DNA from 4 places in the Paenibacillus sp. LjRoot153 genome. Region 3 is predicted to be linked to each of the others. Evidence: riboswitches for the same ligand, from Rfam matches in the RefSeq annotation. Region 3 holds a riboswitch; each other region holds the start of a gene.
What was found. Region 3 has a riboswitch for cyclic di-AMP ahead of ACSQ8P_RS06195 (ABC transporter ATP-binding protein). Riboswitches for the same ligand answer to the same signal wherever they lie in the genome.
Positions count from the first base shown of each region.

Region 1 (8,003 bases), 6.0 Mb from region 3:
GGCGAATGCGCCGCTGAAAAATTGCAACAATTGGAACAAGCCCATGCCTGATCCGATGCGATCTTTGGTCAATTGCCGGGATAGTTCATTGGATACAGCGCTTGAAAGTGTCGTAAAGCTGATGCTGACCAAGATGTAGAGTGCAGCAATCCAGTAATAGGAATAGCTAGCAGTCAGGGCAAGCAGTACGGTTGAAGCCAACATCAACCAGGGTACATAGCGGAGCAACGCTGTATTCCCATAACGGTCGATGATGCGACCCACGCGGTTGGAGACGAGCATGGCTAACAGAGCGCCAGGGAAGAGCAACAGTCCCGAAGTAAGCGGAGCTAAGCTGAAAACCCGTGCAAGCATCTGAGGAGCAAGGAATAAGAAGCCGAAGCTGATCATGTAGGAAGACACGCCGATTGCGCTGAGCGCCATATAAGGTCTGTCGCCAAAGAGAGCAGGCAGCACGAACGGTTGTGAGGCTCGGCGAATCCGCAGAGCGAATAAGGCAATCGCAAGTACGCCTGCTATGAGGGCAACGATGCTCTTGGAAGTTAGGAAGAGCAGCAACCCCGTCGTCCCAATCCCGAGAAGCAGAGCACCGATGAAATCGAACGAGCCGCTTTCTGGTTTTTCTTTTGGGAGCAGGATGAGAAAGATGGGAATAAGCAGCAGCGTGACCCCTGTAATGACGAACAGGAAATGCCATCCCAAATACTGAACGATGGAACCGCCTGCAACGGGACCTAGTCCCAAGCCAAGTGAAGCCGCGGAAAGGATAAGCGACATGGCTCTTCCCCTGCGAGACAACGGAATGTAGCGGGTTACGAGTACGATACCAAGCGAGGGGATCGCACCTGCGCCGGATGCTTGAATCAGCCTTGTAAGCAGCAACAGTCCGAAGCTGTCCGTGAACAGCCCTAGAACGGAGGCGCCGCCTAGCGAGAGAAGGGCGATGACGTAGAGCCTGCGAATAGGCACGAAGTCGGACAAGCGGCTGTAGGTGATCGAAGCGATGGCGAAAATGATCGAGTACCCCGTAACAATCCACGACGCCGTTGAGGGACTGAGTTCGAATTGTACGGAAATTTTAGGCAGGGCCAGATTGAACATCATCGTGTTCATGATGACAAGTACAATAGTAAAACAGAGCAACCAGGAGACAGGCGTTTCTCGTAAGCGACTAGGCATCTCAGGTTGAGCGTGTGTTGTTCCTTGAGCTGATGAGGTCGCGTTGTCTGACATTGTACACCTTCCGATCCGAAACTATAATTTTAATTTTTACAGTTTATCATGACCGGTAGGGTGTGTCAATGAATTGACCTGTATTAAACCAATAAGGATTGAATGTTTATACTTATAATTGTATTATTATTCACAAAACACATGGAGAAATACGATGGGACACGTGATAAGAAAAGTGGAAATCGAAGATTTGGAGGCACTAACAGAGCTGATGTGTGCCTATATTGTAGGCTTTTATAAGAAGCCACAGCCGCTGATCTCTTCTATTCATCGACTGATTAATAACTTGCTTCAGGAACAAGGCGGTATACAGTTTGTTGTCGACAAAGAGGGGGAACTCGTCGGCTTTGCGACCCTGTATTTTGCCTGGAGTACGATGAAGGCAAATCCCATTACGATCATGAATGACCTCTTCCTTCTCGAGTCTTTTCGGGGAACCGCTGCAGAAGAAGACTTGTTCCAGAAGTGCCAAATCTATTCCAAGGAAAACGGCTATGCCTACATGTCATGGATCACCGCGCCGGACAATCATCGTGCACAACAGTTTTTTGACAAAATGGGCGGAACTCGCGTGGATTGGGTGAATTACACGATTGTTTAAAGGAAGCGGTTGTTAAATAACTGGGTTTCATACACTTAATTTCAGCCATTTCTGCTCTTTTTGAAAATTAACTGGATTTTCTGTATTTATTTTCGATCAATTTGCTCGGATACTGCAAAAACCACTGAAATAGATGGAGTTTTTCCATTAATTCAGTATAAAAATCTAGATATACTAGAATTAAATGTATTTTTTCCATCTAAACGACGAACCTCTCACTTGGCAATCACGTTACCAAGGTAGTGTCATAAAGTGAAAATTCCCTACATCCAACGGAATATTCGCACGAACCAGTAACCTTGGCGGATTGCAACCTTGCTGTTTAGTCAAAATACGCCGATTACCTATGAAAATGGAAGATAATCAATGATTCAGTTAATTGTAAGCGAATTAATGATGGAATCAAGAGGTGGAAGAGAGCTTTTTACGTTTTTTCCCTCCTTTACTATGTTGGTAGAAGAGAGTAGTATTCAACACGTACATGAACAGTTGAATATTTCGCTTAATTTTCTTTTAAGAAAAGCGGGGGAACCACGAGTAACATGGGGTGAATAATGGTACGGATACCTAGTACTTTTTAGGGCAGATTTCTCGCGGCCCGAACCCGGCAGCTAACCTCGTAAGCGATCGTGAGAAAGGAGAACATGTGTTCAAAACACAAGGTCTATCCTTGTGTTTTTTTGCGTCCATTTTTCAAATGTGATGTGTGATATTCGTATTAATTGGAGGAACAAAGGCGAAATGACAAGTGATTCATTGAAAAAAATTGTGTTTGGTAAGCCGCTAAAGTCGAGTGAGATTGAGTCGGAGAAAATGCCTGTCTGGAAAGCTCTCCCTATCTTGTCGTCAGATGCCTTATCATCCGTATCGTATGGGACGGAGCAAATTCTGTTAGAGCTCGCGACAGTAGGGGTTGCTGCTTTTGCCTTCTCGTTGCCGATTGCGGTTTCGATTATCGCGTTGATTCTACTGCTCGTGTTGAGCTATAGACAGGTGATCGAAGCGTACCCGATGGGTGGCGGCGCTTATATGGTTACGAAAGAAAATTTAGGCATGGTCTGGGGACGACTAACAGGTGTCTCTCTGCTAATCGACTACACCTTAACCGTGGCCGTTTCGATTTCGGCTGGTGTCACGGCGATTACCTCTGCATTTCCATCAGCTGTACCGTACATTGTTCCGCTGACCATCTTACTGGTTTGGATTATGGTCTGGCTGAATTTACGAGGTACTTCCGAATCAGGAACCGTATTTGCGATTCCAACGTACTTTTTCATTTTTTGTATCCTTTTGTTAGTAGGTAAAGGTATTTTCGATTTACTGACAGGATCAATGAATACACATGCGATCGAATTCGCACCAAGCGCAGCGACGAACTCGTTAACGTTATTCGTACTTCTCAAGGCGTTCTCATCCGGTTGTTCAGCTGTAACGGGGATCGAAGCGATTTCCGATGCCGTACCGCATTTTAGAACGCCATCAGTCAAAAATGCCAAACGAACACTTATCTCTTTAGGCGGCTTGTTGGCCATCGTGTTCGGCGGTGTGACGCTGATTGCCTTAGGGTATGGAGTGGCACCTGATCATAATGGTCATACGTCGGTTCTATCGATGGTGACGGAGCAAGCCTTTGGCCGAGGCGTCATGTACTATGCGACGCAGATCGCGACGATGCTTATCTTGGTGCTGGCTGCGAATACAAGCTTCAACGGATTCCCGATCTTGGCGTCGATCATGGCCCAAGACAAAAACTTCCCGCGCATGTTTTCATTCCGTGGGGATCGGCTTTCGTATCACTATGGCATTATTACACTAGGCGTATTGGCCAGCCTGCTATTGATTGGCTTTAAAGGTAAAACCGATGCACTCATTCCTCTTTATGCGATTGGCGTATTTTTATCTTTTACACTTGCTCAGGCAGGTTTGGTTCGTAAATGGCTCAAAGAGCGCGTATCTGGCTGGATCGGGAAGCTGATCATTAACGGTCTAGGCGGTATCGTTTCCCTTGCTGTTCTTATCATTTTCTCAGTCACTAAATTTAGCGAGGGTGCTTGGATTGTCATTATCATTACACCGATACTCCTCTGGCTCATTACGAAAATTAGTCACCATTACGACGACGTAGCCAAACAGCTGCGTATTGATATCACACAAGACCGTGTGTGTACCAAAGAACCGGTCATTATCGTACCTGTAGCTGGGATTCACAAAGCTGTAGAGCAAACCCTGAATTATGCCAAATCGCTTTCGCCTAATGTCATCGCGTTCTATGTATCCTTCTCGGATGAGGAGGAAGAATCGATGCAGGAGAAGTGGCAGATCTGGGATCCTGGTGTTCGACTCGTTGTGTTCAAATCACGATACAGGACGATCCTGAAGCCGCTGGCCGAATTCATTGATCGCATCGACACCCATGTGTCAGAGAAGCAGTCGATCATGGTTATTCTTCCGCAATTTATGCCGAAAAAATGGTGGCATCGTCTGCTTCACAATCAGTCTGCCGCGCGTATCCGCTCGAAGCTTCAAGCCGATAAGGATATCGTTGTTGCGACAGTGCCGTATCATTTACACCAATAGACGTGTACGTGTACAATAATAGGGAGAACATGTAGACGAGGTGACCTTATTATGGTGAAAAAGAAAGCTAAAATGACGCCAGTTGCGGCTAGCGTGCAAGATAAACCTGCAACGCTGAAGGATCTGCTGCGTCCGGAAATACTGGAAGGGCTCAAAGCCCAGGCTGACGCGATGAAAGCGGAAGAACAAGCGAAGAAGGACGCAGAGAGAGCCAGGGTAGAGGCGGCTCGCAAGGCGGAAGAGAAGCGTCTGGAAAATGACTTTGCTTACCAGCTGGAGAAAAGTAAATTAGACTGGCGGAAACATAAATGAGGGGGCGCACGATGTGCCTCCTTTTCTTTTTGAGTGTGATGATTGCGCTTGCAGGCTGTGAGGTGGAGCAGCCTGCTGTGAAAGTGGAAACGGCGGTTGCACCTACCACTGCAGGGACTACATCTTTGGCATCAACACCCATAATTGAACCATCAGCCGCGCCTACTGTGAACACAACACTAACAACCCCAGTGAGCAGTCCAACAGAGTCACCTGTCTCAACGACCTCATCCCATCCTTCATCCGATAGTCCATCAGTTAAAACGGAAAATATTGAGGCTGTCCCAGCCTTTGCGTCGGTGGAACAATCATTGATCGCTCGTTATGCCTCTGTGATACCAACGAAGTGGGGAGAGCGTGTCACTGGCGTGAAAACACGTTTACAAACGAAAGACAAAGTGATTGCCCTTACCTTTGATGCCTGCGGAGGGAAGGAAGGCAGTGGCTACGATGAGAAGCTGATCCAGTATTTGATTCAGGAGCAGATTCCAGCTACGTTATTCATCAATGCAAGATGGATTGCTGCGAATCCGTCTACTTTTCAGCTACTTGCCGCGAACCCCTTGTTTGAGATCGAAAATCATGGGACCGAGCACCGCCCCTTATCCGTGACAGGCAAGCTGGCATACGGTATTGCGGGTACGAAGAACGTCAAAGAAGTCATTCATGAAATGAATGACAATGCGGATCAGATTGAGCAGCTAACGGGGAGAAGGCCCGCATTTTTCCGTTCGGGTACGGCATTTTACGATGAGGTTGCGGTGTCTGTTGCTCATGAGCTTGGCTTCGAGCTAGCGGGATACTCTGTACTCGGGGATGCTGGAGCGACTTATAATACGGAGCAAGTGTACAACGCTATATCGAAGGCTCCGAGCGGGTCCATCGTCCTCGCACACATGAATCATCCTGAGAAGGATACAGCGGAGGGTGTTATCAAAGCGATCCCTCATCTGCGGCAATCAGGCTTCCGCTTCGTTCAGCTAGCCGCAATGGAACTTATCGGATAGTAAGAGGAAGTAGTTGTAATTTCTTTTAGCTCACTATGCAAGTAGTCGCACAGTTCAAAGAGCCCCTGAGAGGGGGATACGTGTGTAATAAATAGTTTACAGGTAAGCGTTTTCATGATACTATCTTCCTAATTTGTTATATTCTCATCTACGGGGTTGTTGTCATCATGAATAGAATGAAATTGGAAAATCCAACGAATTTGGCGTTTACTTTTCTACTAGTTTCTAGCGTTTTATTTTGTCTCTATGTTTTAGTGCCTACGACATCGCCGAAGTCTTTGGAGCAGACAATAGTGCCAGAACAAGTAATAAGCGAAGAACGACTTGTGCCTTCTTATGATCAGTTACCTGAACAAGCAGCAGAACAAGAAGTGAAAAAAGAAGTAAAACAAGTAGTACAACAATTAGAACTTGAAACGCAACAACCCCAACAGCATCAAGTAAATACACTATCTTTTATTCAAGCAGATTATAGTAAACAAAAGGTTCATTATACAGACAAAGTCATTGTACTGACCTATCATCACATTGATGAAAAAGAAAACGGGATTACCATTTCCCCAAAGAGATTCAAAAGTCACATGCAAAGATTGAAGAAAGAAGATTACAATGTCATCTCTATGGAACATTTTCTTCATTTCATGAAGGGTGAGGCAGCGGTACCTCAAAATGCGGTTTTAATCACGTTTGATGATGGCTATGAATCATTTTATACCCAGGCGTATCCTGAATTACTTAGCTTAGGTTTCCATGCTACTAAATTTATCGTTGTTGATTCTATAGATCATCCTAAGGCACCGCGTTTAACATGGGATCAGATGAGAGAAATGAAACAGAATGGGATGAGTTTTTATTCTCATACGTACGATCATCATGATAAAGTCAAGGCGGGTTCAAGCAATACACTAATGCCAATGCTTACAAATCCCATTTATTTGGAAGCTGAGAAGAGATTAGAAACCGACGTTGAGTACCGAAATAGAATAAAACACGATCTGATAAAGGCTGAAAATCGAATTGAGGAAGAGTTAGGACCACAGTATCGTCTACTTGCTTTTCCTTTCGGTGCCTATAATGACACTGTCATTGGGGTAGGTAAGGAATTGGGAATTGAACTTTTCTTTACGACCAAAGAGGGGATCAATACCAAAGGAAGTAACGAGATTTATAGAGTTCATGCAGGCACAGCGTATATGTCAGAAGATGATTTGATGTGGAAAATGAAGTTATATCATAAAAAATAAAGTGAAACGATAGCTAGGAGCCGCATTGAAGCGGCTTCTTTTTCGTTCACAAACAGAGCCCTACCTTTTTTTCATCTCAAAAAACTCACAAGCTGCCCGATCATAATAGGTCAGATCGCTTACGCGTGTCTGCACAACGACCGTCGTATCACTGAATCGTAGAACAACGGCATTGGAATCGACGATATGGTCATCTTTGAATATTCGAACAACACCCTGCCGATCAATGACCTCCTGAAAATCTGAATCCGTATGTAAACGTTGGTTCCTTGCCATGTAGATTCTCCCCTTACTTCGTTAAAATCGCTTTTAATATTGTACCACAATGTGGCGAAATGCCCGAATTTAGATGAACGCCTACGCCTAGCCGAGCATAGTATGTAGCACCAATTGCTGCTTGGGCTGAGAGGGTGTGGTGCAGGATGGATATTCAACTTTTACCGATTCATTGGGTCTATTTAGTGTTCATTGGTTTCATTCTTACGCTTCTTGTTAAACGCAGAGATACGACGATGATTTGTGTGGTGGGTATTTTTACACTAGGGTTGTTAGCAACGGAAACATTGAGCGGCTCTGTATCGGGGGTATTTAACAGCTTTATTTATGCAACCAAAGAGTTGATGGGGACGATTATGATTATCTCCATTATCGTGGCCATGAGCCGCGTCTTAATTCGCACGGGGATCAATGAAACGATGGTGGCGCCGCTGACCAAGTTTCTGAGAACCCCAGCACTCGCCTTCTGGGGTATCGGCATCATTATGATGGTGACATCTTGGTTTTTTTGGCCTTCACCAGGTGTTGCGTTGATTGGCGCCGTGCTATTGCCAGTTGCTGTTCGCGTTGGCTTGCCAGCACTCGGTGCCGCGATGGCGATGAATCTCTTCGGTCATGGGATTGCACTGTCTGGGGATTACATTATTCAAGGGGCGCCCAAATTGACAGCGGATGCAGCTGGATTGCCGGTATCCGCCGTAATGGAAGCGAGTATACCGCTCGTTATTGTGATGGGGCTTGTTACGACGATAA
Region 1 is NZ_CAXUQH020000001.1:7,367,773-7,375,775, reverse strand. It holds gene ACSQ8P_RS31915 (MFS transporter) at 1-1,233, opposite strand, end outside; gene ACSQ8P_RS31910 (N-acetyltransferase family protein) at 1,388-1,834, shown strand; cyclic di-AMP (ydaO/yuaA leader) riboswitch at 2,324-2,475, shown strand; gene ACSQ8P_RS31905 (APC family permease) at 2,576-4,411, shown strand; gene ACSQ8P_RS31900 (YqkE family protein) at 4,463-4,723, shown strand; gene ACSQ8P_RS31895 (polysaccharide deacetylase family protein) at 4,762-5,730, shown strand; gene ACSQ8P_RS31890 (polysaccharide deacetylase family protein) at 6,024-6,974, shown strand; gene ACSQ8P_RS31885 (hypothetical protein) at 7,035-7,250, opposite strand; gene ACSQ8P_RS31880 (hypothetical protein) at 7,397-8,003, shown strand, end outside.
Region 1: another riboswitch for cyclic di-AMP. It lies ahead of ACSQ8P_RS31905 (APC family permease); the one in region 3 lies ahead of ACSQ8P_RS06195 (ABC transporter ATP-binding protein).

Region 2 (8,003 bases), 3.2 Mb from region 3:
ACGCAACACGGCTTCTTTCTCTTTCGCACCGATTGCCGCAAGCTCTTGTAGCGTACCAATGCCAGAATGAACCGTCCTATCGAAGGTTTGAATATATCCTCTCGACTTCAACTGCTGCGTGACATTTCGAACATTGTCGATGTTCTTGAAACTAGATGCAATATAGAAATTCAATTGGCTCTCCCTCCGTTATTGCTTCTTTATTGCTCTTTTACTTGTTTTTCAGCTAAAATCTTCAATTGCTCATTCCGATAGTTCAAAAATCGCATCATATATCTTTTCAATACAACCCTCTCAACGATCCAGCCGATCCAGCCCAGAGGAGCCTCAAAACTTAACGTATCTTTCATCAAGGTTCTATCACCTAAATCAATAAATTCGTGTTCATGCCTCATACTTTTGAAAGTACCCTGCAGCATTTCATCAACAAAGTGGTAAGGTCGAACATATTTCGATATGAGTGAAGTGTGTTTTTGCCTAATTAAGAAATGTCTCGCCTCAAAAGTAACCGTTTCCCCGCCACTAATCATGCCTGTTGTTGTTCCAGCTATCGCTCGTTCCTTGGTATGTGGCCAGACAGTCTGCGTATGTATATCAATACTCGATGCCATGTCAAAGCAAACATCAATAGCTGCTTCAATTTCGATCTCTGTGAATATTTTAATCACGATGTGCACCTCTTAGGAACTATGTCATTTTTACAAGTCACTTTGCTCCCCGTTTTCTCCACTCTTCTAACGTTAAAATGTTTCCCGTAATCACATCTTCCACAAGTATCTCTTTCATATCCTCACTTACATAAAACGTATTCCACCTTACAACATGATCACTAAAACTCTCTCCTATGTACATATCGTAATACTTTCCTGGCCGATCTAAGACACTTATTAAACCATCGCTTAAAAAAAGTACTTTGGATTTATTGGTTTCTATCATTTGTTTATACTGCCTAATTTCAGGCACACTCTGCACGAGAAAATCCATAATTTCTCCAACTGACTTAGGTTTCTCATTGGTTACAATTTGTGGTGCAGCGCTAGGCTGAGCTGGTGATATGCTAACGGAATTAGCAATTTGTACCGATTCGGTTGGAATATCTGACGATTCACATGCGGTTAATCCCATTATGACAATGATTGAGATTGAGTGGAGAATGGATCTATTCATTGTTAACACTCCAATCCTGTGGTTGGTTTCAAATTCGACGTGCACATCCGATCTCCTTCGACATGATATAAAAAAACAGCCTCCCTAAGGGAGACTGCGCTGTTAATTCTTAGTTACTTATAAACTCCTGAACCCACTCACCGTTATAATAGGCGACGCCTATTTGTGTGAAGTTCGGGCTTAAAATGTTTTGACGGTGACCTGAACTGTTCATCCATGCTGTCATAACCGCTTCAGGCGTTTGTTGACCCTTAGCGATGTTTTCACCCGCGTAGGAATAATGAATGCCATAAGAGTTCATCATATCAAAAGGTGAACCGTAAGTTGGCGATGTATGATCGAAATAACCTTTATTGTACATATCTTTCGCTTTATCCAGCGCCATCGCGGTAAGTGCGCTATTGCTGGTCAAAGGCTTCAATCCAGCCTTCGTTCGTTCCTGGTTTACTAAGGTAATCACTTGGCTAGCAAAAGTGGATTGTGTTGGTGTTGGCGTAACCTGTGGTTTAGTCACAACAGTTGTACCCGTGCTTCCAGGAATGTTGAGCTTCATCCCCGACCAAATTATATTCGGATTGGCTACCTGTGGATTCGCTTTGATCAGCGAAGTAAGGCTGACGCCATATTTCTTAGAGATTAACCACATGGTATCGTTGCCTGCTACCGTATGCGTTCCCGTAGCAGCCCATGCTGCGTTCGCCCCCATCAAGACGCTCAAACCTAATGCTCCCGTAACTATAAGCTTTTTGTAACGTTTCACTATAAATCTCTCCTTTTTGCGGCCTGCGAGGTTAGCTGTCGGATTCGGATCAAAGAGTAATCACCCGGCCGCGCAAAACGCGACTTCACCCCAAAGGTTGGTTCCCCCGTGCTTCAAATAAAGCTTCGGCCTTCTAAGTTTTGGATCCAGTTTGGATCTCAACGATTGTAACATGGGATACCAGTGAGATCATGACTCAAAATTTACCATCCGAATCACGATCTGGATATATACTCTTTAAACATACAACTTTTCCCATCATCCTGCGTCTAATCAGTAGCAATACTAACTTAGAAAAGGGTGATTGTTTTGAAGAAATTTGCTATAAAATGCTCGTTTGTCCTACTCGGATTGATGTGCGGGCTGCTACCGTTACCTCCCCAACAGGCATCAGCAAGCGTATCTGTGAAGGCATCTCTACCCTATTTTCCAATTCAAATCAATGGTCAAGACATGGACATCACTCATAGCCAATACCCATTTCTGTTGTATAAAGACATCACTTACTTACCCATGACGTGGAAAAATTTCCAAACACTCGGCATTGAGTATAGTTGGAGTGAAACGGATGGATTGCAGATTTGGTCAAATCGGAACTTTCCTCCACCTATTCATCAAGCTCCACTTGAACAGGATCTAACATCCAAGAGTAATGCAAGCAGTTACTTGGTCCAAGTTTCCGATGTACCCATCACGATGAATCAAACAGAAATCAATAATAAAACGGAGCCCTACCCTTTTTTAACCTATCAAGATGTGACTTATATGCCCTTGACTTGGCGATTTGTTCATGATCTTCTTCAGATTGATATCGGATGGAGTGATGCTGAAGGACTATCGCTAGTAGGCGGGCAAAATGCCATCTATTCCATCATCGGTGACGATGATAGTTCATTATATTTCTACTCCCTGCTTTCCGCGGACCCTGCAAAGTCAATGCTAAAAATGGATAAAAGCAACTATCAAATCGAATGGAAAAACAATGAAGAAAAAGATCAATTTATCAAAGGCCTTTCTACTCCTCCACACCCATTAGCTGGTAAACCAGTAGAGTTGGTGCGTAAAGATCGAGATTTATACTATGGCAATATAAAAGTGTATACACTAACAGACTCCGATGTATGGGAATCGGCAGCCTGGGGAGCACCCGTCCATACGTACACTGTATTTTCTGCTGGCGATCAACGGGTGATCTTATCTATTAATTTGACCTTGCCAATTGCCGCAATTGGTCCAAATTATGGCACCACATATACGTTTCTTATTCAAGACGGAAACGTGACGCGACTCCATGATTTCAATCAAAAACTAGACCGCGTCATACCGAATCCGGATGGTACCGTGTGGATTGCCTCTGACAGATTACCTAGTCGAAAAGACTATATTGCGGGTAGTGCCCGCGTTGGCTTGCTAGACCCAAATGGTACTGTTCATATGGTGAACGAACTGCTTCATGAATCGGATGTAAGGGCATTAGGTTTAACCAACCCTTCATTGCTAAGTCCTGAAGCCAAGGATGGAAGTCTTTATGTCGTACTTAATGGTATCTCGAATAAGGATTATGCTGCGCAAGATACGGCTGGAATTTATACGCTGAATACGAAATTAGAAACAAAACGCTTATCCAACTATATTTTTGGCGACTATTATTTGGATAAGAACAGAAACATTTTCATCAAGCATCGCAACAATACGATTGAGAACATGTCTACGGGTGAGATTCGAACGTGGTTTGATTATGAATTAGCTAAAATGAAATAAGAATACGTGTGTAAATGAGAAGAAAGAGGCTATTGGATGGAGATCCATTAGCCTCTTTCTATGTCGTCTAGTTCCCCGTCCCCGCTACTACAAAGCTAAATGTTTGCCCGATGGAGGCATCCTTACAACCATCCAGCGTATAAGAAACTCCCCGTTCCACTTTCGCTGAACTCATTCCTGTGCATTCCGTTTTCAGTCGTTTGCCATCCCCATGTTTATCTGCCTTATTATTATAGATGTAGGAAATCTTATCTTGGTTGTAAGCCAAATTATAATAAATGGGATCCCCTTCAATTGTCATTTGCGTAATCCGAATTTGACTCTCAATATGGCTTTCAACATTCTTTAAAAATTGATTGAATCGATCTACATTGATAATTCTTCCATGAATATTAATAACGTCTCCTTTTGTGGTCGCTTTATCGATGTCGTATTTCTCATTTGAACATGAACTTAGCAAGAGTATACTAACAAGTAAAATAAGGCCACGATTCATCACCTTCATCCCCTATTCGTTCTGTCTACTTGTTTGACGTATACTTAACTGGAAATGTTGTGCAATTTATGCAAAAAAAAATAAGCTTGAAGTTTCAAGCTTGTCACATGATCTCCTTTTAAAACTTGCCAACGGATAGCGCTTGGTATTCCCACAAAACATGCTTTACCTCTTGAAATCGTTCCTCTTGGCACTGGATAATGACAGCCAGCTCGGGTAATCGCTCTTTTTTCCGAATCACATGTTTAAGCAGCTTGGTTTGTATGAAACGCGTGAGGTAATACCCTGTCATAAATCCACAAATTGCACCTATAACTCCCCAAATAATGGGACCCAAATACAGCATAAAGCCCAAACTAATCCCTATGACAGCGAATCCCGTGGATGTTGCCATGCCAACCTCAAACGCCAGCATTTTCTTATTCGGATTCGAATTGTAATTATGATCAGGTATTTCCATATAGTTATCCATCATGATGGTCATAATTTCATTTCGCGGTAAACCCATTCTTTCCAGCACAGCTAGGGCTTCTTCCACCTCGATCGAATGCTCAAATGTACTAATAATCAACATGCGTGGCATTCTCCTTCTCAAACAACTGGATTGGAAAATGAGGGTACTTCTCTGTTAAATACTGCTTCTGCTCGATTCGAAAAAGTCTGTTATGATCTAATGCCGTCATATATGCATCATAGATAGCGCCACAGACAACTGAAGGCATAAATAATAGCCAATGTGGATTTAAAAGTGCTGTTGATTTGCTCAATTTGCCAAGTATTAGATATAGAGCCGCCTCGTGTGATCGTGACATGGTCATATAAATAAACCACCAGAACACCCCATAGAAGCCTAAGGCGAGTCGGTTGTTATATAGTTGGCCTAGTCCAGGAAAAATAAAGGAACAAAACATAGCAGCTCCAGGTCTCTTGAAGCTTATATTCGCAATCGTCCAAGGTTTAATTAGATTGGAAGTAATTCTGGCTCCCTCAAGCTTGGCCAGATGGTATTGCTTATTCGCATCGAGCGCTTTTATATAACTATCCCATATCGAGAATAAATAGACGATTGCATAGGCGAATGCCCATCTTGGTTCGAGAACTTGTTTAGCCAATTCGAATTGCCCACTGAAGGAATAATAGATCGCCTCATTGACTCTGGCAAGTGAATTGATGGTCACTTCCCAAGCTGACAGCAGAAATCCGCGAATAAATTGATGGAGCAGGAAATGACCGAATCCTGGAAAAGATGCTGACCACCACGCTATAATCCTCGGATCCTGCCAGCGCAGGCTGCTTAAACCGTCTTTACTTAATAAAGCTTGCTGCCTCCGTGGCGACCGGGGTTGTAAAGAGCTCAAGTTCGATTGATTCTCCTTATCGATTGGTTTAATGAACGCCATTGTCACCTTCATCAACACGTGTTTTTAACAAATATGCCCAATTTTGCAATCATTTAATACTAATCAGAAAAAGCACGCCTCACTACTAAACTTGATTGTAATGAAAACATGATATACTAGCTCATATTGATTCAGTTGTTCCGCAATAGGGAAGTTAGGAGTGATGTTTTGTGTTTGAAAATGAGGTAAGAATAGCGTTAGGCACGAACAATCAAGCGAAGCGAGCTGCTGTGGTTGTGGCTACGGGGATAGAACCGATTTGTCACGCTGTCCCATCTGGTGTATCTGACCAGCCAATGACGGAAGACGAAACCATCCTTGGTGCCATCACGCGGGCCAAAAATGTGCTTACAGCAGAGCCAGAAGCAGACTTCGGACTTGGACTTGAAGGTGGGCTTACGTATGACAGCATCCATACGCAGCAATGGTATCTCTTCTCTGTTTGTGCCGCTTGGGACGGGAATCAGCTTTACGTCGGCAAAGGGTTATATTTCCCGATCCCCAAAGGAATTGGAGAGAAATTAATGCTAGGCGGAACCGAGCTGCGTCACATAATTGATGAATTGAGCAGCACGGTCGGGAGTAATCACAAAGAAGGTGCTTACGGTTTATTTACGGAAGGGCGGATTACCCGGAGTGATGTTTTTCGGGATGCGGTCATTGCAGCATTGACACCTTTTCAATCCACATTCTATAAGTAAAAGTAGACAAAAGCAAAGCGAAGAGGGCTGCCGGCAAGTAGATACATCTACTAGCAGGCGCCCTCTTTGTTTCACTTATATATAGGTGCAATGCGGTCAATCCGATTCGTCCAAATTCCTCCTGTATAGGATGCTGGAAGCCGTTCCAGATCCGCCGGCGTGTCAAACCCGGTCGAAAACTCAGTGCCATTTCCACCAACTACGATCACCCTTGTATCCATTTCATCCATTCGGTTTAAAAACTTGTTCGGCCATCCCCACAGCAACGGAGCCAACTTATCTGGCATATGAATCTGTATATGTGCACATGAATCAGGTATAATTCCAGTCCATCCATAAGCAAGGTACGGAAGCAAGCAGCTTTTCATCGTATCGACAGAAATAACACGCATATCTGGCAGCTTTTCATTCACAATAGATACAGGTAAATCCCCACCATAGATGGTCAACTGGCTCCTCCGCTCTGGTGAGAGCTTAGATAATATATCTACTAATAAGTTACCTTCATGGGGATCATTGGTTTTAATATGAATAAGAAGCATCTTGTCCGAAAACTGCGTGAGCACTTCATTTAATGAGGGCATTAATCCAACACCTTTGCCGCGAAAAGGGTATGATTTCCCGTTATCAGCCGTGTAGCCGTAGCCAATATCCACCTTTTTCAGTTCAGCCATTGTGTAATCTTTCGACTGACCTTTGACATTCGTCCGACAGTCCAGCGTCCAATCATGAAATACGGCAAATTGATCATCTTTGGTTATATGGATATCGAATTCAACCTCATCGGCACCTGCATCAAATGCAGCTTGCATGGAAGGAATCGTATTCTCCAGATATGGATGTTCAGGATCAAAGATACGTTCCGCAGTACAGGTATCGTTCTTCAAATCCTCCGTGTGGAACGTTTGAGCGAGCCCACGATGGGCCATTAGAAAAGGTGCTCCACTCCGTTCTTTAGCAAGCAACGATGTGTTATTTACATAGATAAATACAACGAGAATGAGCAAAGCCCAAACTAGTTTACTTTTGAATAGTTTTCGCAATCGCTTCATAAATCCTCCGTTTTGATAATGTCACCTTGGCAGCTATTCGTTAGTCCATCATCCAAACTGTGGATTGAGAGCAAGGCTCTTGTCCTTTTAGCCACCAACAATTCAACGGTTTGTGCAACATGAAATTGTTCATATTCTGTTGCTTTTACACGCACTTTCATTAACTTCCCATTTGGTTTTCGAATATGAATCCGGAATTCTTCGATAAATTCTACGTTGGCCCTTATTTTCTCCGCATCATTTTGGAAGAGATCTATGCTAATAATGACGGCTAGGATGAGAAAAACACCAAGACAAACACTGAAAGTAACAACAAATCCAACAGGGCGATGGGTACCTATATTTATTATGAGTTGAATCAAAGATAAGAAGAAAAAAACACCAACAGCAGCAATCTGAGATTTTAATGATCGTTCGTATAGCTTCACAGATAGCCCCCTCCTTTTAAATAGTCTTCAAAAAAATTGCAGCACTCTACATGGTATTCGTGAAAGGCTCCATTTTTCCTTTTTATGGATGAAATTGAACATCCAATAAAAAAGCCCGCCAGTGCTTCATTCAGCACCAGAAGGCCAGTTTCAAATGTAAGCTTTAGCGAGCTTTCCTTTTTCGTTTATGAAATACAAACCAAGCGACTCCGATCGTTCCAGCCGCGAGCACAGCGCT
Region 2 is NZ_CAXUQH020000001.1:4,632,637-4,640,639, forward strand. It holds gene ACSQ8P_RS19880 (group-specific protein) at 1-174, opposite strand, end outside; gene ACSQ8P_RS19885 (SRPBCC family protein) at 201-668, opposite strand; gene ACSQ8P_RS19890 (hypothetical protein) at 706-1,167, opposite strand; gene ACSQ8P_RS19895 (CAP domain-containing protein) at 1,277-1,927, opposite strand; cyclic di-AMP (ydaO/yuaA leader) riboswitch at 1,933-2,068, opposite strand; gene ACSQ8P_RS19900 (hypothetical protein) at 2,282-3,688, shown strand; gene ACSQ8P_RS19905 (DUF4362 domain-containing protein) at 3,756-4,184, opposite strand; gene ACSQ8P_RS19910 (hypothetical protein) at 4,303-4,758, opposite strand; gene ACSQ8P_RS19915 (hypothetical protein) at 4,745-5,596, opposite strand; gene ACSQ8P_RS19920 (DUF84 family protein) at 5,755-6,285, shown strand; gene ACSQ8P_RS19925 (glycerophosphodiester phosphodiesterase family protein) at 6,357-7,337, opposite strand; gene ACSQ8P_RS19930 (hypothetical protein) at 7,334-7,765, opposite strand.
Region 2: another riboswitch for cyclic di-AMP. It lies ahead of ACSQ8P_RS19895 (CAP domain-containing protein); the one in region 3 lies ahead of ACSQ8P_RS06195 (ABC transporter ATP-binding protein).

Region 3 (8,003 bases):
TAATGAGTTGCCATAGCCTCGGTAATCTTCGCGCAATATTCGCGGTAAACAGGGCTGCTGTAATTGTAGTGACGTCTCAGCCCGTGCTGATACTGCACACCCTCAAATGTAGCATTCAGAATTTCCGGATATTTATAGGTCATCCAAGCGGGCGGTGTTGCCGTCGGTGTACCCAGAATGACTTTCAGTCCATGCTCGTGAGCAAGATCAATAGCGCGGTCGAACAGATCAAAGGCATAAACCCCTTCTTCTGGTTCAAAAAAATTCCATGCAAACTCACCCATTCGCACAATGGTAAAACCGATTTCTCGCATTCTCCTATAATCGTCAGCCCACATCTGCTCCGGCCACTGCTCAGGGTAGTAGCACACACCTAGGTCAAATTTCTCTCCCGGAATGGTTTTTTCCATGATGAACAATATCCCCATTTCTATTGGTATAGTAATTTCTTGTTGTTTAAAGTTCTTTATGTATTCATTATATTTCTTTATAATAGAATGTATATAACATCATTTTGCTACATGTATCAGATTTTTGCGTTTTGGAGGGCACATGAGAATTCATTATGTATTGTCTGAACCTATGTACAAACACTACACGGTGTATCCGGATATGATTGGTCAATATGCGGAATTCCCCGAACATCAGGAGTGGCGGATTAAGGGGCAGCTGCAACAAGCAAATTTACATATTGTGTTAAGCGGTAAGGGATATGTCAAAGCGAACGGGAAGGAATTTTGCCTGGAAGCAGGACAAGGCTTTTATTACGGGGCGGGCCTCGAGCAGGAGTATCGAACAGACCCGAACGATCCTTGGCAAGTATTCTGGGTGCACCTTGCAGGTGAAGGACTCGACAGGCTATTGAACGATCAAGGTACTTCAGCTGTGTGGTTGTTTACTTACGGTGATGTACCCAAACTCAAACAAATGACCGGGGGCTTATTGGAGTTGGCATCCCCTTATGATCGGAACGAAGTGCAATTGGCTGTAAAGCTCTATGAACTGCTTGCTGAGCTTGCCTTACGTGCGGAGACACATGGAACGGCAACCATACTGGATAAACGTGCACGGATGAGAGAGGTTGCGGAATATATTCGAACTCACTGCACGAATCCGCTAACGCTCCTGCAGATGGCCGAGCAGGCAGGCTTCAGTACCTATTATTTTAGTCGGATGTTTCACGAAGTGATGGGGCGGACTCCGATGGTGTGGCTGTTTGAATGTCGTCTTGTTGTAGCCAAGCAGCTGCTTATGTCTACCGAATGGACAATTAAACAAGTCGCAGAGCATATCGGATTTTCCCAGAGCAGCTACTTTATTGCGCGCTTCCGGGAGCATACCGGACTGACTCCACAGGAGTATCGGCGGGTGTATAACACGTAAAAAAACCTTCAAGTAAATGAAGGTTTTTTGCGGGCCATTACGGCTAGAGCGTGACTCTTTTGAAATTTGGAAAAGGCTTGGCTGCTTCAGGAAGCGACGAAAGGCTTACCAGCTCGGCAACTTTCATCATGTTTTCCCAAATCGGCCATACTTTCGGGGACGTATGTGCTTGGTCCTTGGCCTCCTCGGATAACCACTCGAATATTTCAATAAGCGTTCCGTCTACAGATTGCAGCGTTACCGGCGGGAATTCCGTGATAAGCCCTTCCTCGCGAAGCACAGGGATGTGACCTTTGACAATCTCGGCTAGTTCTGCTTCTTTTCCTGGATGGGGGCGGTACAACGCCATTGTAAACATGCTTGAATTAGACATTCGAATCCGCCACTTTAAAATAATAGATGCCATTTATTGGAGTTAGTATATCAGATTGATTTCATCGTTTCCAATGGTTCGAATTGACGTGATTGTCTTAGGCAGCCACTTCACAGGACTTTATTCCCGAAAGAGCACTAATAAGTAGCAAAGTATGGGATAATCAACGTCACCATTAAATGTATACGCTTTCATCAACTACCAAAGTCAAATCTGCATAAATTAAAGGCGAATCTACGTTTTACATTCTATTGAGAACGGCGTAAGATTCATTACGACAAGTTGATTTTTAGTGAGAAAACCTCTATCGAAGCCACTCGAAGATGAGCGACCGCGTTTAGAGCTAGGTTTTATCGCCAATAAGAAAGCTATTTTCGGGAACCGAAAACTTATACTTTCTTATGTGGTAAAAAGAAACCACTTAATTCCCAGTAGGGAAACGGGGGAACCAATCGAAGCCGTTCCAGCAACACATGGCTTCATGGGGTGAATCCTGATGCTCGCAAGCATTAGGTAGGACGCTCTCAAGTCCGAATCCGACAGCTAACCTCGTAGGTGCATTGAGAGAGAACCGCACACTCGCCTTCTTATGTGAAGAAGTCCGAGAGTAGAGATTCTCTGCTCTTAGGGCTTCTTTTTGCTTGTCATTAACCCAATAAATTACATATATTCCACAAGGAGGATGCGTCATGCATGCAATTGAAATTAATAATCTGACCAAAACCTATGGGAACGCAAGAGGCATTAAAGACGTTAGTTTTTCGATTGAAGAAGGGGAGATCTTTGGTTTTATTGGACCGAATGGTGCTGGGAAATCAACAACGATTCGAACGCTGCTGTCGCTGATTTTTCCCACAAGCGGCAGTGCCAAAATTTTCGGGAAAGACTGCATCCAGTTTGCGCCTGAAATTAAGAAGGAAATCGGGTATTTACCGTCGGAAGTTTTTTATTATGACAACATGAAGGTGATCGACCTACTCAAGTATTCAGCTAGCTTTTACAAGAAGGATTGCACCAAAAGAATCAAAGAGCTTGCTGAAATCATGGATCTGGACGTTACGAAAAAAATTGATGATTTATCTTTGGGAAACAAAAAGAAAGTGGGCATCGTTCAAGGGCTGCTGCACGATCCTAAGCTGATTATCCTTGATGAACCGACTAGTGGACTGGATCCGCTCATGCAGCAAAGGTTTTTCGAATTGCTTGAACAACAGAATAAAAGGGGAGCTACGATTCTTTTTTCCTCTCATATATTGAGTGAAGTTCAGCGACTATGTGATCGAGTTGCGATTATTAAGGAAGGCAGGATTGTAACGGTTGAGAAAATCAGTACGTTAAAAGAAAACAATTTCAAGCGATTTAAAATTGACACGGCAGAAGTGCTCGATCCTACTTTCTTCAAAATGAACGGGGTCAATAACATTGATGTCCAAGGCCAAACAACCAGCTTCTTATTTAAAGGCAACATTAATCAAGTCATGAGAAAAATTGCTGAAATTGAAATTGATAATCTATGGATCGAAGAGCCTGATTTAGAGGAGATCTTCATGCACTACTATGAGAAGGAGGCTTAAGGTGGGATGAATATATTCCTTCATGAATTGCGAGCTTATCGAAAATCCACGATCACGTGGACGTGCTCCTTAATTGCAGTCATCGTATTATTCCTATCCCTTTTTCCTTCTGTCTCTAAGGATTTTGCTGAGTTCTCTAAGGTATTAGAGGGATATCCCGAAGGTGTCAGGAAAGCGCTTGGTATTCAAATCGAAACGTTCGGCACCCTGCTTGGGTTCTATATCTATATCTTTATGTACATTACACTTTGCGGAGCCATTCAAGCCATGGTTTTGGGAACATCTATCGTCTCGAAAGAAGTTCGTGAGAAAACAGCAGACTTTCTTCTTACGAAGCCCGTAACGCGGACGAAAATATTGACTTCCAAGCTATTAGCAGCAGTGGCTTCCTTAGTGATAACGTGTGTGATCTATATCGCCGCAGCCTATCTAATGGCACTTCAAGTAAAAACAGTTGATTTCGATGTGAGCGTATTTCTATTAATTTCATTCACGTTACTGTTTATCCAGCTCATGTTTCTAGCTATAGGATTCATCATTTCAGTCGTATTTTCTAAAATAAAAGCCGTCTTATCCATCAGTCTTGGTACGGTGTTTGCCTTTTTCGTTATCGGAATGGTCGTTGCCGTAGATGGGGAGGGAGCTAAACGCTATTTCTCGCCATTCAAATACTTTAGCGGGAAATACATGCTGGAGCATGCGAGCTATGAAACACCTTATGTCATTGCAACTATCGGAATTATCGTCGTTTCGATAGCTGCGTGCTATTTCATTTACACGAAAAAGGATGTTCATGCCGTATAAACGCGGGTGAGAGGAGGGAACAGCCAGTGAATATTTTTTGGAGAGAACTAAGAACGTATCGGAAATCGATGATTTTTTGGAGCTTAGGACTCATTTTTCTAGTGGTCAGTGGCATGAACAAGTATCAAGCAACGGCAGCTAACGGACAGATTAATGATCTTATGGCCGAAATGCCAAAGTCCCTTCAAGTGATCATGGGTGGAGGCGCATTAGATTTATCGAAGGCAAGCGGTTATTTTGGCATCTTGGTCTTATATTTCTTGTTAATGGCAACGATCCATGCGACTATGCTTGGGGCCAATATCATCGCGAAGGAAGAGCGGGACAAGACGGCAGAGTTTTTATTCGTGAAGCCATTATCGAGGCATGGAATCATCACTCGGAAGCTGCTAAGCGCTTTAGTGAACATTGTTATTTTTAACCTCGTGTCATGGATTTCGAGTATGTTGATCGTTGGGGCTTACAGCAAAGGTGAGGCTGTCAATGGTGATATCTCCATCGTCATGCTGGGCATGTTTATTCTACAGCTGCTCTTTCTAGTCATTGGAACGTCCATTGCAGCCGTTTATAAAAATGCCAAAAAAGCAGCCTCACTGTCAACAGGCATCATGCTCATCACGTTTATTTTATCCATTGCCATTGATTTCAATGATAAGCTGGCATTCTTGAAATATGTAACCCCGTTTAAATTTTATGAGGCGAAAAATATCATGTATGGTGGTGGATTTGATGCCGTGTATGTCATCATTTCGGCAGTTGTAATTGCCATATTAACGGTCGTTACTTATGTTTCCTTTCAAAAACGGGATTTGCACGTTTAGAGATAGAAAAAGACCTTCACCCTATCCATAGCTGGATGCGGGCAAAGGTCTTTCTCATTTAATGAGGTTAATAATAAAATGATAGCTTATTTCTTCAAATCCAAACGCACATCGCGACCATCATCTTGTACAGACAGCTCTTTACCCGCAGCCTTGAGGGAATTGACGTGATTTACCCAAGCATCCAGCATGATGGCGCCATCTTTCCAATCCTTCACTTCACCGAATACCGTAAAGCCATCGCCACTGCCAGTAGCCATGAAATCATTGGTTGTTACTTTGAATGTACGATCTGTATTCAACTTGCCATCGACATAGATCGGTGTACCATCAGTCAAAGTGATTTTGGAGTACTTCTCACCTAGCGGCTTCGTGTTATCCCATTCAACTTTCAAACCTGAGAATTGAATAGCTGGAAGACTTGTATACTTGTCCGTAACTTCGAGTGCTTTTTTGATTTGTGCAGCAGTCATTGTACCCGTTACGTTGTAATTGCCAAAAGGGAGTACTTCAAACATTTCGCTATAAGTTAGCTCACCTTTGTCAATATCCGTGCGAATACCGCCAATATTCGTGAAAGCGATATCGGATTTCTCAGAAGCGCGCATCGCATCTGTGATGCTGTTGCCTAACTGTGTTGCTCCGTCGCGGTCAGCCCCGCCATTAGTAGCAAAACGGAAAGATTTACGATTTAGCGGCTCTGCAACTACGACTTCTACTTCGCCGGATTTCGCAGAAATTTTGGCTTTATATGCTTCAACCGTTTGGTGAATCTCTGCGTCAGCTGTCGTTAAATTCGTATATGTTTCAAGCAAGCTTGCATTGGAGGATACGACTTGCTTGGTGGATTTGTCTACAAAGAGTTGAATGTGCCCAACCGCGTAAAGCCAGCTTTGAGCCTCAACAACTGGAATGCCATTCACGATTCCGGCTACACGCATGTGGGAGTGACCCCCAACAATCGCATCTAATGTGCCGTTCCCAGTGCCTTTTGCAAGATCAGCAAGCTCACTAATGATTTCAGCGGATTTTTGGTTTTGCTCACCTGGGAGGTGAGAGGTAACCATGATGATATCGACGCCTTTCGCGCGAAGCTCGGCTGACAATTCTTTGGCCAAAGGAACTGGATTTTCAAAGGAAAGGCCTTCGATGTTCGTTGATTTCGTTGTTGTTTTCGTTTGAGGTGTTGCGAAGCCGATGATGCCGATTTTCAGACCATCTTTTTCAATAATGACATAAGGCTGTGTCCAGTCAACGCGTTTACCTGTTTGATCATCGATAATATTAGCCCCGAGGATAGGGAATTTAGCTTTCTTAATATTATCGATCAGAACGTCACGACCAAAGTCGAATTCATGATTCCCGATAGCCGCAGCATCATATTGCACTTGTGCCATGGTATCCATCACGGATTGACCATTCGTTGTATTGGAAATAAGCGTACCTTGCCAAGCGTCACCGCCGTCAACTACGACAGTTCCTTTGGGATTCACAGCACGGAAATCGGATACGATGCCGCCAAATGTTTCGATACCGCCTTGCCCTTGATTGCGCTTTTTATCGAAGCCGACTTCGATTTTACCGTGAATATCGTTCGTTGTTAAAATATCAACCACTTTAAATAAGATAGGTTTAAGCGCTTTGGCTACTTCATCACGCGTTACTTCAGCAGTAGGATTAAAGTTACCATCGAGAGTAGGTGCGAAAATTCCGCTAATGACGGCATAAGCGACATAAGGTCGGGAGTCTTTGGCGATGGATGCGGAGTCTTTGAAGTAATTCAACACATTTTCGTTCACTTGTGGCAGTTGGCCGCCAGTTACGACTTTCACAATTAATTCAGCAAGCTCTTGACGCGTCACAGCAGCATTCGGATGAAACGTACCATCAGCAAAACCGCTAATCAGTTTAGCTGCAACGGCGTTCGCAACTGCTTGATTTTGCCAAGTCGCAAGGTCCGTGAACTTAACAGTACTAGGATCAGCACTTTGCAGCTTGGCAGCACGGTTAATCATAGTTACCACTTCAGCGCGAGTAGCGGCATTTGCACCACGGTAGTCTGTATCTCCGTAGCCCTCCACAACGCCGTTATCAATGGCAAGACGCATATCTGATTTCATTGAAACGGGCGAAGTTGGTGAGGTTGTTTCGGCAAATGCTAGGGAGCTAGAGAAAGAGCCAGTGAGAACGGTTACAAGAGCGAGTGCAGTAAGGCGTGTAGTGAATGTTTTTTTCATGTGTTAAAAATTCCTCCTACTAATTAATAGAACGACGGTTAATAAACCCGTCTTTTAGTATAAAGGAAATGCTAGATTTTGAGAAGTGAAGAAATTATTAACTATTTAACCTCTGAATTCCTTCGGTATAAGCGATGCTGAAATCGTGGAATAATTACTCTTAAAAGGGGGGCATTTTATGCATGTGGACTGGATTTGGAGAGCTATCGTCATTATTACCGCGGGTTCATTGCTCCTTCGACTTACCGGTCGAACATCAATTGGCAAATTAACAATGATCGACGTGCTGCTCATGCTGATTCTGGGTCCGTTATTCATTCGACCTGTTGAGAATGAAAATATGTGGAAGACCTTCGGCACAGCCATCGTTCTTATATTGACCGTACGGATGATTAGAACTTTGCTGATACGATATGCGCCTCTTCGTGCTTTATGGATCGGCAAGCCAATACCCATTATTGTGAACGGAAAAGTGGAGCTTAGTGCAATGAAATCGCTGAATCTTACCGATGAAGGGCTTAACGCGCAGCTGCGCATCGCCGGGATTAACGATCGCGATGATGTTGAATGCGCAACGATTGAGGCCAGCGGTCAGCTGACCTTTCGGTTAAAACCACATAAAGTTCCTGCGACGAAGCAGGATATTGAACAGCTGAAGCAGCTCATGGAGTCCCGTTTACCAAAATAAAAACACACGAACTGCCGCGCATTAATCTAGCTGCGCTAACCGCAGCAAAGGAGCTAAGCGTATTTAAGCCGCTTAGCTCCTCTATTTTTACTATGAGATCACTTCCTGAGCTAAGCTCATTTC
Region 3 is NZ_CAXUQH020000001.1:1,406,607-1,414,609, forward strand. It holds gene ACSQ8P_RS06180 (beta-galactosidase) at 1-410, opposite strand, end outside; gene ACSQ8P_RS06185 (AraC family transcriptional regulator) at 553-1,383, shown strand; gene ACSQ8P_RS06190 (hypothetical protein) at 1,427-1,789, opposite strand; cyclic di-AMP (ydaO/yuaA leader) riboswitch at 2,165-2,330, shown strand; gene ACSQ8P_RS06195 (ABC transporter ATP-binding protein) at 2,446-3,330, shown strand; gene ACSQ8P_RS06200 (ABC transporter permease subunit) at 3,337-4,134, shown strand; gene ACSQ8P_RS06205 (ABC transporter permease subunit) at 4,161-4,955, shown strand; gene ACSQ8P_RS06210 (5'-nucleotidase C-terminal domain-containing protein) at 5,042-7,192, opposite strand; gene ACSQ8P_RS06215 (DUF421 domain-containing protein) at 7,371-7,880, shown strand; gene ACSQ8P_RS06220 (glycoside hydrolase family 88/105 protein) at 7,971-8,003, opposite strand, start outside.

Region 4 (8,003 bases), 310 kb from region 3:
CCCTACTGCGATATTAGCTACCGCAGGGACTTCTTGCAGGAACAGCCCCGCCGCCTCCCGCAACGAACGCTCCCCATCCGAGTGCAACCCCATTCAACATTAACTGGAAAACATGTAGTTATTTTCACAGTTTCGAGCCATTAATCTCAAACAACTGGAAAACCTCCAGTTATTTCTCCCATATCTACTCCTTTTCCATCAAAAGTGGAGAAATAGATGTACATTATCCATTTATTCGCGGATTCAAGGTAATTCGGACAAATTTAACTGTATCTTTTACTTCTAAAGCTACCCTAATCAAACGTCCTTTAGCCGCCCCGGACTCCTGTTCTGACCCAACTACAACAAAAAGGCTGTATCCCCAAGTAGAATCATCTACTGGTGATACAGCCTCTTCCATTTAAAATAGCTTTTTCCCTAGCACATGGTCAATAGGAATGAAGCCAATGACGCGACTATCCATGCTATTGTTCCGATTATCCCCCATCACGAAAATATGATCAGCTGGAACGGTCCACTTTTTGTTCCCGTTCGCTCTCATTTCCTCATTGATGTAAGACTCATTCAGAAGCTCCCCGTTGCGATACATCTGATTATCCTTAAGCTCAAGTTGGTCCCCTGGCTTACCAATCACACGCTTAATCCATACATGCTTATCATCGCCTCGAACAAATAAGCTGAGCAATGGGCTGTCCAACAAATCATGTTTAAAAGTCCGCTTCATCTCAACCCTAGAGTCGATAATGACAATATCTTCATAATTAGGTTCGTAGTGAAAGGTATGCGACAATTTCGAAACATACACTCGCTGACTATCATGCAATGTCGGATCCATCGAATGGCCGCTGACTCTCGTAGATTGAAATACAAAAACTCCTAGAAAGACGACTAATACAAAGGAAATCGCAATGGAACCAAACCAGCTCCAAATCTGTTTGACTAGATTCAAATTTATCGCTCCCTTGCCTTATTCCGCCAGTCCGTGCTTAAAGGCATAAATCGCCGCTTGCGTGCGATCTTCTACGCCAAGCTTGGATAGAACGTTGGTGACGTGGAATTTCACCGTCTTCACACCGATAAATAAATCATCAGCCAACTCTTGATTCGATTTGCCCTTCGCGATCAAGCGAAGCACTTCCATCTCGCGGTCCGTTAGCTCCTCATGGGGCTCCGCAACCGGCTTCGGTTGACGGAAGCGATTCATGATTTTCGAAGCCACCTGCGACTCCAGAATCGATTGCCCTTTGGCCGCGGCTCTAATCGCTTGCGCGATTTCGGAGGCACGCGAGGTTTTCAACAAATAACTGAAGGCACCCGCTTCAATAACTGGATACATTTTCTCATCATCTAAGAAGCTAGTCAATACAATGACCTTACAATCAGGGTATAGTTGCAGTAATTTCCTTGTCGTTTCAATGCCGTCCATACCTTCCATAACAAGGTCCATCAGAACCACATCAGGACGGTATTCCTGGGCTAAACGAATGCCATCGTGGCCATTACTCGCTTCGCCTACGACCTCAATCCCATCTTCCGTCCCTAGAACAGCTGCTAGTCCGATTCTGACCATTTCATGATCATCGACAAGTAGTACTTTGATTAAGGTGTCGTCCATTTGCTTCTTCCTCTCTATGTACGATGTTAATTCTCGATCAATTGAGAATCGGTTGCTAAGATTGGTACTCGAATCTCGATACGTGTTCCTCGGTCTGGTGCTGTAATAATATCCACTGAGCCGCCGATTTCGTTCACACGTTCCTTCATGGACACGATGCCATAGGAAGTCAGCTTCTTCGCATCCAGCTCAAAACCAACACCGTCATCGCGGATCACTAATCGGATGCCGTCTGAACGATGCAGCAGCTTCACTTCCAGCTTATTCGCCTTAGAGTGACGCAGAGCATTCGAAAGTGCCTCTTGCACAATTCGGAATAAATGATCCTCGATCCCTTTGTTCAAGCGTATCTCCTCATCCATATCCCAGCTAATCGCCATTGGAACTTTGGCCGCCAGCTCCTTCAAGAGCTCAACGAGTCCCTCCGACAGTCGTTTTCCTTCGAGATGGATCGGTCTCAAATGCAGCAACAAGGCTCTCATTTCGGATTGAGCGACGGAAGCCATTTCTTCAATAAGATGAATCTGCCGCTTCGCTTTCTCGAAATCTTTATCCAGTGTCCGTCCAACAGCCGTGGCTGTCATAGATATAGCAAACAACTGCTGACTTACCGCATCATGCAGCTCGCGCGCCAAGCGCTGACGCTCTTCAATAACCGCGGAAAGCTTGGCTTTCTCGGTAAGTTCAGCATTACTATTCGACAGCCGTTGAAGGGAGGTCACTTGCTCTTCCCATCGCTTCATAATCCGGCCGAGTTGTTCGCCTAAGCGTCCAATCTCATCATCATCCCCGTTTTGAAAGCCTTCTCGGGCAAATGTTCCTTTTTCTAATAAAATCATCGTCTCCATCATCGGCTCCAGTCTGCGTGTCACCTTAGAGCTGTTCCAGTAACCGAACACCGCACCAATTACACCCAGAATCAACAAGGCCATGAACGAGAACTTGACACCCTGCTGCCAGCTGGTAAAGGGCTCAATTAAATGTCTTGAATTCAGAAAATACAGCATAGCACCGAAAACGGCGAAGCTAAAAAGGATGGCTTCCCCCATGCTGCGCCAGATCATGTTCGTTAATCGTCGTTTGTAGCCATCCACTTGGTGAAGAACCCCCTAAAGAAAGTTACAATACTTTGACCTTGATATCTCCTACGATGAAAGAGAGTATGAGTTTCACCCGATGGTCGCAATGTTGATAATTCTGCGATTGCCAAACTACTTTGTTCATCACACCTGATTCTTTTTCTTCCGCGATTTGAAGCTGACCTAGCATGACGGAAGCTGTAACGGAAACGCCGATATCATCAGGCACTTTTATATCGATATCTCCTACAACACCCTGTAGGATAACTGTTGTTTCTTTTTGTTCGAGAATGGCCATTGAAAGATCTATATACGTTTCTCCCACCAAGTACCAAGTCGAGGTATTCCGTTGAATCCATGGCTCTCGTCCTAGGCGAACACTATCGACAATCTTTTGCTTTTGGGTATACGTATCATCTTTATGAACCTGCTTGGATCGAATGAAAAATAAACCTAATGAAATCAACACAACCGAAATGACAATGGTGAGATGATCACCAAATAAAATGACGGCACCAATCCCCATCAGCACATAACCCTTGCGCTCTTTGCGTGAACGAACACGATGAATGCCCAGCAAAATAAGGATTACGGCCATAACGGGAAAAAAGCCTATGGTATGTTCCAGAAGCAAAAAAACACCGGCTCCAATCAGCACAAGCGCTGTATTCCGGCTGCGGTTATTTTTCGTTTCCTCTCCCATCGATGCACCTCCTCTGGCTGCCATTTCTCTTACGTTCATACGATTCCTAGCATACCATAAGAATGGACGACCTCCAAGATGCAAATCCTTATAGAGCAAGGCTTTGCTTTCGTGGAGGCCACCATCCAGGACTATTTGCTATCGCGTGGATCTCGCCCATCGCGAGAACGCTGCTCCTGCTGCCACTCATGCTGCAGCTTGCTTCGCAGCACGCGCAGTTCATGCTGAAGGTTGCCTCCGGCTTCCTTCAGCGTTTCCTTCGACAGGCGGCCCGCCACGCGGAGCCCCTGCAACGCCTCCCGGCCGAGCTCGCGGCCGGTAACCTCCAGCTCGCGCCAAGTGTCGCGAGCCTCTTTGCCGTGCAGCCCGCCGCACGGCTGCACATCCTCGGCTGCGTGCCCCACACGCAGCACGCGCAGTTCCTCTGCGAGCGCCAGGCACAAGTCCTGGCTGCTCGCGTACTGCGCGCGGTAGTGCTCGCTCGCAGCTTCCTCGCGCAGCTTCTCTTGCAGCGCGAGCCTCGCGAGATCCTCTTCGCCAGCGCGCATCGCAAGCTCGGCCTGCTCGCCGCGCAGCTTCGCCATCTCTTCCGCTCGCGCGATGTGACTGCGCAGCGCAATCGTTGCCTGCAGCGCGTCCTCGTAGCGCTCCTCAAGCTGAGCTATCAGGCTGCCGTCATTAGAGCCAGGATTCGTTTTGCCGATAGTCTCGTGCCAGACGGTTTCAGCCATTTTGCCAATACGGTCAAATATATTAGTAGGATCAATTTCCCGATTCTTATTGTTCATGTTAAATCGCCCCTCACCCTTCATCATACTCTTATGGTAGCTCACTTTCTGATGTTCTAAAACCGACTATCGACTGTTTTTGTACCTAGACCTAAGTCCAGTATCAGAGGGGCATAACCATATATTGGTCGTTGTCCGAGCATGCCTGTGATGATAAAATATTTGAAGCCGAGTCTAGTGCATAAATAAGGCACTGGTACGGGGGACGAAATACTTGGGGTGAATATTTGCTTCGGCTTGGAGCAGACTAGGGAGAACCTTCTTCCCGAACCCGTCAACTAACCTCGAAGGCTCATGAAGGAGGATTACCAATTGAATAAGCTTACTAAAGGGTTAACTAGCCTTGCTGTTTCACTAACAGTTTTGGCAGGAGGCTTTCTTTCCCCATTTACTGCGCCAGCGCAAGCGGCTGAAATGGAAGTGAAAGTGCAAGTCAATGATGACCTGATCCATTTCCCTGATGCACAGCCATTTCTGGATGGCAACCACACGACCCAAGTTCCACTTCGGTTTGTAACGGAGAAGCTTGGATACACAGTGAATTGGAAAAAAAATGGAAATCAGATTCAGGTAACATTAACTAACAACCAACATACGATTACCTTGGTTTCAGGGCAAAAAGAAGCCAACATTGATGAGGAAACGGTCGTCTTAGACGGAGCTTCCCAATATCAAAATGGACGGGTATATGTGCCGCTTCGTTTCCTATCCACAACCGCAGGCGTACCTGTGCAGTGGGATGCAAGCAGTAATCTAGCTATCTTAAGTAAAGATGGCGAGCAGCATGCACCTGATTATCAAGTATTTGAATCTACAGCTTACTCGGCAGATCCTTCTGAAAATGGCGGCTATGGAGCCTTTGATTACATGGGCAATCCACTAGCGATCGGCACAGTAGCTGTTGATCCTTCCGTCATTCCACTTGGCACGAAGCTTTATATTGAAGGTTATTCGTTTAGCGGGCTTCCTAAAGGCGGAATGTATGTCTATGCAACCGATACCGGTGGAGCTATTAAAGGAAAGCGACTAGACATCTTTGTCCCAGGCTCGAGGAATTCCCTACGAAGCTTTGGCATTCAGAAAATTAAAGTGTACCAAATTCCTAATTAATTGCATGGAGAGAGCTGCCCTAAGAGTCATCAAGGGCAGCTCTTTTTGATAGGTGAATGTTCCATCGAATAAGGGCATATGTCCAATCAACAGGGTTCCCACCTACATATGATGTATAGTGTTTAACCCACATTCATTCAAAACCGGAGGGGATACTATGTCAGCTGTAGTTGGTTGTGGAACGCCAGGATACGGAAATTCCGTAGGTATAATTCTTGTTCTTTATGTACTGTTGGTCATCATTCTTGCTACTTTCTACTAAGACCATCTTCCGCCTGAGAAAATAGACCCGCCTACTGAAGCTTCTCATTTCGAAGCTTCAGTAGGCGGGCTTTTTCATTTATAATCAATGCCACTTCCTGCAAAAAAGACGCCACAGCTTACCCTCCTGACAGACGGTTACTTGTTAGCGCCAAACTTGCGATGTTATCGATTTTCAACTGAATTTCACATATATAAGAATAAGTTCATTTACGTTATCGCGTTGTATACACCTTCACGCCATCACCACGGTGGTAGCCCTGCCCCCCAGCTGGCAGCCAAATCAAGCAATCCGCGTCTTTGATCGATACCATGATGCTCGATTTATCAATGCCCGCTGGCCTTACCCATAGGCACCCTGCTTCAACTCGTGTTGTCCCTCGTATATAACGTGGATAAGCGGAAGGTTTATCGTATGGAACATCCAAAAAGGCTGTTAACTCTTCCGCCTCTGTACGCTGGCACCCTAACATTGCCTTAATAATCGGCTTAGCGAATAGCTCAAAGCCTACAAACGAAGCGCCGGGATTACCAGACAGTGCCATGAGCAGCTTGCCTTTCCATAACGCAGCACTCGTTGGTGTGCCTGGGCGCATCGCCACTTTATTAAACAATAGCTTCCCATCGAAACGACCGAATAAATCGACGAGCACGTCGTAATCGCCAACAGAGACACCGCCAGATGTCAGAATAAGATCGACATCAGGCAGAACAGCTTCAAGCGCGGCTTCCACTTGCCCAGGATCATCCGAGAGTGCTGGCATGATGAGGGCCGCTCCCCCGTTTGCTTCTACTTGAGCCGCTAACATATAACTGTTACTGTTACGTATTTTCCCTGGTTGCAGTTCTTGTTCGACTTGTAAGAGCTCTGAGCCTGTTGAGAAAATAGCCACTCTTGGCCTACGGTACACCTCAACCATGGAGAACCCGAAGGTCGCTAATATCGCGGCTTCACCTGGACCAATCTGAGTACCTTGTGGGATCACTAACTCCCCGTGGGGAACTTCACCAGCAATTGGCGTAATATTACTTGCAGCTTGCACATTTTTCTTAATCTTCACCTTGGCATCCAAAGATAACACTGACTCCTCCTGCAAGGAATCCGTCATCTCCAACATTACAACCGTGTCCGCACCGTCTGGAACAGGCGCCCCCGTCATGATACGAGCCGCTTTCCCTGGTTGAACCGTAAACTTAGGCACGGTACCGCTTGGGATTCGCTCAATCACATGTAACACAATCGGATTGTCCGGCGTCGCCGCAGCGATATCTTGGGAACGCACAGCATACCCATCCACGCCTGATCTACGAAAATGTGGCACAGCATGATCCGCATAGATATCCTTTGCTAACATTCTGCCGAAAGACGTCGGAAGCGAAATAGTCTCCGTCTCTGTGGGTTTAACGTATTCGTAAAGTAGGGCTCGTGCCTCATCGACCGAGATCACTTTACGGCCAAACCTAAGCTTCATTTCGCTGCTCACTTGCTTCCCATGCCTCCCTATGCCCGTTAGCTAGCCGCCGATTTGTGACATTCGACGAATAGTTGGTGTATGTGACTGCTCTTCATTCATCAAGGCCTGTGCCATCTCGTGATTTTGTGGTTTAATATCCAGCGCTCGGAAGAATAAGTCTTCCACCGCAGCATCATCCCCAATATATTTCCGTACATTGAATTCATCCGACCAGTATAAGCAAGGCTTGATATTGCCATCCGCAGTCAGCCGCAGCCTGTTGCAAGTTTCACAGAAGTGATCGCTAATCGGATGGATGAGGCCGAATGAGCCTAAAGCACCTTCAATGCGATAATTCTGTGCAGGACCGTTGCCATAAACCGCGTCAGAGGCTGTTGCTTCCCAACCCATTTCCTTGCAGCGATCGAGAACCGTTGTAAGAGATAAATACCGCTTTTTCCAATCCTCGTCTTGATGACCGATGGGCATATATTCAATAAACCGAACCTGAATCGGTCGATCAATCGTCATTTGTAAAAAATCAGCAATCTCGTCATCATTAATGCCTTTCATCAGCACCACATTCAGCTTAATCGGCGTAATCCCTACACGATATGCTTCTTCTATGGAGGCAAGCACACGACGAATATCACCACCACGGGTGATTAATGAGAACCGATCTGCCCTCAAGGAATCCAAACTAATATTTACACGAGTTAACCCTGCTGCACGAAGCTTCTCAGCCCGTGATGCAAAGTAAATCCCATTCGTAGTCAATGCTATATCTTCGATACCGGGAATCTGTGATAACCTGCCAATCAGCTGCTCCAGGTTTTTACGAACCAGCGGCTCTCCCCCGGTTAATCGCAATTTGCGAACACCAAGTCCAGCTAATACTCGGACAATCTCTGTTATTTCATCAAAAGTTAACAGCTTCTCATCCGGTTCAAATTCCATTCCATCTTCCGGCATACAATATACACAACGCAAATT
Region 4 is NZ_CAXUQH020000001.1:1,713,530-1,721,532, reverse strand. It holds gene ACSQ8P_RS07575 (hypothetical protein) at 224-400, opposite strand; gene lepB (signal peptidase I) at 401-949, opposite strand; gene ACSQ8P_RS07565 (response regulator transcription factor) at 968-1,615, opposite strand; gene ACSQ8P_RS07560 (histidine kinase) at 1,642-2,709, opposite strand; gene liaF (cell wall-active antibiotics response protein LiaF) at 2,735-3,397, opposite strand; gene ACSQ8P_RS07550 (PspA/IM30 family protein) at 3,529-4,185, opposite strand; cyclic di-AMP (ydaO/yuaA leader) riboswitch at 4,342-4,493, shown strand; gene ACSQ8P_RS07545 (stalk domain-containing protein) at 4,498-5,295, shown strand; gene ACSQ8P_RS07540 (sporulation protein YjcZ) at 5,453-5,557, shown strand; gene ACSQ8P_RS07535 (molybdopterin molybdotransferase MoeA) at 5,772-7,028, opposite strand; gene moaA (GTP 3',8-cyclase MoaA) at 7,071-8,003, opposite strand, start outside.
Region 4: another riboswitch for cyclic di-AMP. It lies ahead of ACSQ8P_RS07545 (stalk domain-containing protein); the one in region 3 lies ahead of ACSQ8P_RS06195 (ABC transporter ATP-binding protein).